Regions from separate parts of the Pseudomonas sp. B21-048 genome, predicted to be linked through region 2. Evidence: predicted binding sites of a transcription regulator. Region 2 holds the regulator's gene; the other holds the start of a gene.

Region 1 (3,780 bases), 1.2 Mb from region 2:
ATCGAAGGCGCCCGCCGATTTTTCGTCATCTGACAAGTAGCGTTCATCAAGACCGGCAAACGTGTCCAAAAGATAAAAGGTTCTGCCGGTGTTGTTCCAATCCAGGTCATGCATGATCGCGGAGCTCAGGAAGCCACGATTAACGCCGCACTCGACGAAGTCACCGGTGTATTTTGCGGCGGACCTGGCGGCCCAAAGCCCCAGGTGGACGCGCCAGAACCATTTGTAATCACCGCCTGCAGCGACGACGCCACGACCATAGGCCGCCATGAAGGCGGGATCAATCATGAAGTCATGATTGTGTTTGGAGGCCAGACTGTCGTATTGATAAGTGCCGTCGATCTTCGGGTGCAGCGGATTGTATTCTTTCTGCACGACGTAACGAGAGTCCCCCTTGTAAGCCCGCCCTTCAGCCACACCGTAGTTCAAGTAATGCAGTGCCGGATCAAGTCTTGCCTGGCGGACATCTGGGTGCAGCTCTAAATATCTCTCAGTGGAAAAATCTTCAGGTAACGTCATTTAAGCTCCACTTTTTTCTTTTTGAGATTCCACGGCGCTCACAGCGGCGATCACCCACGACCACTGAGTGCCCGATGACTGATCCGCTGTATTGGCTGGGGGGGTTAAATTGGGAAACTTTCTTAAACACAAATCTTGTGCAACTCGTGCGCCGAAACTTCAACGATCGCTCCCGCGCGCGCAGCGATCAGTTAATCGCCAGGCGGGGTGAGTCTGGCTTCCAGCTCAGCCACTTTTGCCTCAAGGCTCTCCAACCGTGCCCGGGTCCGTGCCAGCACAACCATCTGGCTATCAAACTCCTCCCGACTCACCAGATCCAGCTTGCTGAAGCCGCTCTGCAACAGCGCCTTGAACTGGCTTTCGATTTCGCTTTTTGGCAGTGGGGTGTCGCCGCTGAAGAGGCGGGAGGCGGTGCCGCTCAGGGCGTCGAGGAAGTCTTTGGGCGCGAGCATGGGAAATGTCCTGTCAACAATGGCGGGCAGTGTATCACGCAGTGTCTATAGTCAATCTCGGCAGCTGCGATGCACGCTTTTCGCGCATAGGGATGGACGGTGGCGCACTGTTATTGTGCGTATCCGTTGCGTCAATGGCGTGAAAGAGTTGGCGGCGGTAGCCAAGGGCTTGAAATCAATGGGTTTTGGATAGATGGCAAGCTTTCTGCTTAGTCGCTGGTGACCCATGCACTGATGCAGTCGCTGTGACGAATGCAGTGCGCCAAGCGGAACGGGGGAAGTTTCGTGCGGAGTGGTTCGCTGGCGTCGGACGGGCAGGTAAGGCCGACGATGCGTTACAAAGCCAGGCACTGCGCTTAGACTTGAGTCGGGTTTGTTTTCCTGGGGCAAGTCCACCAATTCGGGAGAGAGTTTTCATGAAGCTAGTCACTGCCATCATCAAGCCGTTCAAACTGGACGACGTGCGCGAATCGTTGTCCGAGATCGGCGTGCAGGGCATTACCGTTACTGAAGTCAAAGGCTTCGGTCGGCAGAAGGGTCACACCGAGCTGTATCGCGGCGCGGAGTACGTGGTCGATTTTCTGCCCAAGGTGAAGATCGATGTCGCCATTGACGACAAGGATCTGGACCGGGTTATCGAGGCGATAACCAAGGCCGCCAACACCGGCAAGATCGGTGACGGCAAGATCTTCGTGGTCAATCTGGAACAGGCGATTCGCATCCGTACCGGCGAAACCGATACCGACGCCATCTAAGCCGCCACAAACCCAACGCCCCAGGAGAAAACAATATGACTCTGCGTAAATTCGCAGGGCTAGGAGCCCTGTTGTCCCTCGTCATGCCCGGCCTGGCCATGGCGGCAGACGAAGTGGCGGCCCCTGTCCTCAATTCCGGCGATACCGCCTGGATGATGACCTCGACAGCCCTTGTGCTGTTCATGACCATTCCCGGACTCGCGCTGTTCTACGGCGGCATGGTTCGTTCGAAAAACATTCTTTCCGTGATGATGCAGTGTTTCGCCATTACCGGTCTGATCAGCATTCTGTGGGTCATTTATGGCTACAGCATTGCGTTCGACACCACCGGCATGGAGCAGGGCGTCGTCAACTTCAACTCGTTCTTCGGCGGCATGGGCAAGGCGTTCCTCGCCGGTGTCACGCCTTCGAGCCTGACCGGCCCCGCGGCGCTGTTCCCTGAGGCGGTCTTCATTACCTTCCAGATGACTTTTGCCATCATCACCCCAGCGTTGATCGTCGGTGCTTTCGCCGAGCGGATGAAGTTCTCCGCCATGCTGATCTTCATGGGCATCTGGTTCACTCTGGTTTATGCACCGATCGCGCACATGGTCTGGTCTGGCAACGGCGGCCTGATGTGGGACTGGGGCGTGCTCGACTTCGCCGGCGGCACCGTGGTGCACATCAACGCCGGTGTGGCCGGTTTGATTGCCTGCCTGGTATTGGGCAAGCGTAAAGGCTTCCCGACCACTCCGATGGCCCCGCATAACCTCGGCTACACCCTGATGGGCGCCGCGATGCTGTGGATCGGCTGGTTCGGCTTCAACGCCGGTTCCGCCGCCGCCGCCAACGGCACTGCCGGCATGGCGATGCTGGTCACCCAGATCGCCACCGCTGCTGCGGCGCTGGGCTGGATGTTTGCCGAGTGGATCACCCACGGCAAACCAAGCGCACTGGGTATTGCTTCGGGTGTGGTGGCCGGTCTGGTTGCAATCACGCCGGCGGCAGGCACCGTGGGCCCGATGGGCGCCTTGGTGATCGGTCTGGCGGCGGGCGTGGTGTGCTTCTTCTGCGCAACCACCCTGAAACGCAAACTCGGTTATGACGACTCCCTGGATGCCTTCGGCGTGCATGGTATCGGCGGTATCCTCGGCGCGATCCTGACCGGTGTGTTCGCGGCACCGGCACTCGGTGGCTTCGGCACCGTGACCGACATCGGTGCACAAGTCTGGATTCAGTGCAAAGGCGTGGGCTTCACGGTGATCTACACCGCGATCGTCACGTTCATCATCCTCAAGGTCCTGGACGCTGTCATGGGTCTGCGTGTCACCGAGGAAGAAGAAGCTGTCGGCATCGATCTGGCGCTTCACAACGAACGCGGCTACAACTTGTAAGCACGCGCATGAAAAATTTGCCCGGCTTGCCGGGCATTTTTTTGTCCGGGATTTGTCAGTGAAGGAAGGGCTGAAAGGTTTTTTCTGACACGTTCAGTCGCGTTTGCGACGGGCGTTTTTCTGCGGCCAATGGCTTACACGATTGAAGGAATATTAGGGCCTTTGTTTTTTTCCAGAGCGCGCTAGAATGCGCCCCGAACGTGCGGAGAACAGTATGTGGCAACAGACTCTGATCACCTTGCGAGCACGGCCCCGAGGGTTTCATCTGGTAACGGACGAATTACTCGCCGGCTTGCCTGAACTCAAAGCGTGTCGGGTCGGTCTGTTGCATTTGTGGCTACAGCATACCTCGGCCTCGTTGACCATCAACGAGAACGCCGATCCGGCGGTACGTCGCGACTTCGAACGATTTTTCAATCGTCTGATCCCACAAGGAACAGACGGCTATGAGCATAACGACGAAGGCCTGGACGACCTCCCGGCGCATTTCAAGGCCAGCGTGCTTGGCTGTCAGCTCAGTTTGCCGATCTCGGCGGGCCGACTGGCGTTGGGGACCTGGCAAGGTGTTTATCTGGGCGAGCACCGTGATCATGGCGGTGCCCGTAAAGTCCTCGCCACCGTGCACGGTGAAGGGGCATAAAACCGCTGGTTACCAGCGGTGGTTGATTTTTTTCCGGCAGC
Region 2 (3,780 bases):
GTTGATGATTTCGATTTCCAGAGCAGGCATCGCGATGTGAATCCTTTAACTGAGGTCGCGGTGGCGGACCTGGACGTTCTTCAGGTTTTTTTGCAGGACCTGGCCCAGGCGTTCGGTCAGGTAGACAGAGCGGTGATGCCCTCCGGTGCAGCCAATGGCAATCGTGACGTAGGCGCGATTGCTGGCAGCAAAACGGGGTAGCCACTTGAGCAAATATGAGGAAATGTCCTGGAACATTTCTTCGACATCCGGCTGTGCCGCCAGGTATTCGGCTACCGGTTGATCGAGCCCGGACTGTGCCCGTAGCTCCGGCTTCCAATAAGGGTTGGGCAGACAGCGCACGTCGAATACCAGATCGGCATCCACCGGCATGCCACGCTTGAACCCGAAAGATTCCACCAGGAACGCAGTACCAGGCTCCGGCTGATTCAGCAGGCGCAGCTTGATGGTATCGCGTAGCTGATACAGGTTCAGATTGGTGGTATTGACCTTGAGGTCGGCCAGATCGGCGATAGGTCCCAGTAGATTGGTTTCGTCCTGTATCGCCTCAGCCAATGAGCGATTGGCGCTGCTCAGCGGGTGGCGGCGGCGAGTTTCGGAAAAACGTTTGAGCAAGGTTTCTTCGTCGGCGTCCAGGTACAGCACATCGCACTGGATGTGCCGGCTGCGGACCTCTTCCAGCAATTCGGGAAACCGTGACAGATGGCTCGGCAGGTTGCGCGCGTCGATGGACACGGCCACCAGCGGTTGTGCCAGTTCGGTGTGAATCAGCGCGCGTTCGGCCAGTTCCGGCAGCAAGCCGGCAGGCAGGTTGTCGATGCAATAGTAGCCGTTGTCCTCGAGCACATCGAGGGCGGTACTTTTACCTGAGCCGGAGCGGCCACTGACGATGATCAGGCGCATGATTAGTGACCGTTTTGCTCGTCCAGGACAACCTGATACAAGGCTTCGTTGCTCGGGGCGCTGCGCAGTTTTTCACGCACTTCCTTGCGATCAAGCATGCTGGCGATCTGGCGGAGCAATTCCAGGTGTGCATCGGTGGCGGCTTCCGGGACCAGCAGCACAAACAGCAGGTCAACCGGGGCGCCATCAATGGCGTCGAAATCGATAGGGGCTTCCAGGTGCAGCAGCGCACTGATTGGCGAGGTGCAGCCTTTGAGCCGGCAGTGGGGGATGGCGATGCCGTTGCCGAAACCGGTAGAACCGAGTTTCTCACGGGCAATCAGGGCCTCGAAGACGTCCTGCATTTCCAGATCCGGTACTTCGCGGTGGATAAGGTTGGCAATTTGCTCGAGGGCTTTCTTTTTACTGCCACCCGGCGCGTTCACTTGGGAACGGCCGGGGGTCAGGATGGTTTCTAGTCGGATCATGGATTGGGGGTGTTAGCGACCGGTCGCGCCCTGGAGGAGGCTCTGGGTCTTTTCCTTATGCTTTTTGAGTTGGCGATCCAGCTTGTCGGTCAGCAGGTCGATGGCGGCATACATGTCCGTATGCTCGGCATTGGCGACCACTTCTCCGCCGGGAATATGCAGCGTGGCTTCGATTTTCTGCAGCAGTTTTTCGACGTTCATCGTGACTTGCACATTGGTGATCTTGTCGAAATGCCTCTCTAATCGGTCGAGTTTTTCGCCGATGTAGGTGCGCAGGGGTTCGGTCACTTCCAGTTGGTGTCCACTGATGTTGACTTGCATACAGCTTCTCCTTCGTTGCCAGTGCATAAAGCGGCAGGCAGAAATGCCTGCCACTGGAACGCTGTGGCGAGCCCGGCGGTTACATCAACCGCTTCCGTTCGCTGGAAGGCGCGATCCCCAGGGATTCGCGGTACTTGGCGACGGTGCGACGGGCTACCTGAATGCCTTGTGCCTCCAGTAAACCAGCGATCTTGCTGTCACTCAACGGCTTTTTCTGATTTTCCGCGGCAACCAGTTTTTTGATGATCGCGCGAATCGCCGTGGACGAGCATTCACCGCCTTCGGAGGTGCTGACGTGACTGGAAAAAAAGTATTTCAGTTCATAGATGCCCCGTGGGGTATGCATGAATTTTTGCGTGGTCACCCGTGAAATCGTCGATTCGTGCATGCCCACCGCTTCGGCGATGTCATGCAGCACCAGCGGCTTCATGGCTTCGTCGCCGTATTCAAGAAAGCCGCGCTGATGCTCGACGATCTGGGTGGCGACTTTCATCAGGGTTTCATTGCGGCTTTGCAGGCTCTTGATGAACCAACGAGCTTCCTGCAGCTGATTGCGCATGAAGGTATTGTCAGCGCTGGTATCGGCACGACGTACGAAACCGGCGTATTGGGCGTTGACCCGTAGGCGTGGTACCGACTCCTGGTTCAGCTCCACCAGCCAGCGCTCGTTGTCCTTGCGCACGATCACATCGGGCACGACGTATTCGGCTTCGGCTGACTCGATCTGCGAGCCCGGGCGCGGGTTGAGGCTCTGGACCAATTCGATGACCTGACGCAGTTCATCTTCCTTGAGCTTCATGCGGCGCATCAGCTGGCTGTAGTCGCGGCCGCCGAGCAGGTCGATGTAGTCGGTGACCAGGCGCTTGGCCTCGGCCAGCCAAGGGGTCTTGGCGGGCAGCTGGCGCAGTTGCAGCAGCAGGCATTCACCGAGGTTGCGAGCACCGATGCCGGCGGGTTCGAATTGTTGGATGCGGTGCAGGACGGCTTCGATTTCGTCCAGTTCGATGTCCAGTTCCGGGTCGAACGCTTCGAGGATTTCCTCGAGGGTTTCGTCCAGGTATCCCTGATTGTTGATGCAGTCGATCAGGGTCACGGCGATCAGGCGATCGGTGTCGGACATCGGTGCCAGGTTCAGTTGCCAGAGCAAATGGCTTTGCAGGCTTTCACCGACCGATGTGCGGGTGGTGAAATCCCACTCGTCGTCATCGTTGCTCGGCAGGCTGCTGGCGCTGGTCTGGTAGACGTCTTCCCAGGCCGTGTCGACGGGCAATTCGTTAGGAATGCGCTCATTCCAGTCGCCTTCTTCGAGGTTATCCACCGTTGGGGCGGTTTCCTGGTAGGAGGGTTCCTGAATGTCGGCGTTGGGTTTCTGTTCGGCGCTATCGGCCAAGGGGTCGGCGTTATCGAAGTCGTCGCCTTCTTCCTGGCGTTCGAGCATCGGATTGGACTCCAGGGCCTCCTGGATTTCCTGTTGCAGGTCCAGGGTCGACAATTGGAGCAGGCGGATGGCCTGTTGCAGCTGCGGTGTCATCGTCAGCTGCTGGCCCATTCTCAAGACTAGCGATGGTTTCATGGCAGGGGCTTAACACCTTATTCGCCGGCGCACATGCGCCATCCACTACAGGGCGCCGAAGCGCCAAACATAAGCAAATTATATGCCCGAAACTGAAGTGTTTGCCTAGAGCGCTGTAACAATAAAAAGTTATTGATTTTTTATTGAAGTCAGCGCTCTCTCGGCGGCCCGGGCACCTGAGTGCTTACAGGCGGAACTCATGACCCAGATACACTTCCTTGACCAGTTCATTGGCCAGGATGGTGGCGGAGTCACCTTCAGCGATCAGTTGACCATCGTTGACGATGTAGGCGGTTTCGCAGATATCCAGGGTTTCACGGACGTTGTGGTCCGTGATCAGCACACCAATGCCTTTGGCCTTGAGATGATGAATGATCTGCTTGATGTCGCCCACCGAAATAGGGTCCACACCGGCGAAGGGTTCGTCGAGGAGGATGAATTTCGGATTGGTGGCCAGCGCCCGGGCGATTTCCACGCGGCGGCGTTCACCACCGGACAGGCTCATGCCGAGGTTGT

The links. Region 2 encodes sigma-54, which starts transcription at its own class of promoters, with help from an activator protein. Its sites were predicted from a motif close to ANTGGCATNNANNTTGCTNT; they were not measured.
Region 1: glnK (P-II family nitrogen regulator) is a predicted target of sigma-54. The motif match lies at 1,164-1,183, and genes of this name have one in related genera.

Annotation. Positions count from the first base shown of each region.
Region 1 covers NZ_CP087168.1:5,458,436-5,462,215, reverse strand. The annotation lists gene LOY56_RS25715 (TylF/MycF family methyltransferase) at 1-519, opposite strand, end outside; gene LOY56_RS25710 (accessory factor UbiK family protein) at 711-971, opposite strand; gene glnK (P-II family nitrogen regulator) at 1,388-1,726, shown strand; gene LOY56_RS25700 (ammonium transporter) at 1,762-3,099, shown strand; gene LOY56_RS25695 (secondary thiamine-phosphate synthase enzyme YjbQ) at 3,314-3,739, shown strand.
Region 2 covers NZ_CP087168.1:919,161-922,940, forward strand. The annotation lists gene LOY56_RS04050 (HPr family phosphocarrier protein) at 1-30, opposite strand, end outside; gene rapZ (RNase adapter RapZ) at 46-903, opposite strand; gene ptsN (PTS IIA-like nitrogen regulatory protein PtsN) at 906-1,370, opposite strand; gene hpf (ribosome hibernation-promoting factor, HPF/YfiA family) at 1,383-1,691, opposite strand; gene LOY56_RS04070 (RNA polymerase factor sigma-54) at 1,771-3,264, opposite strand; gene lptB (LPS export ABC transporter ATP-binding protein) at 3,449-3,780, opposite strand, start outside.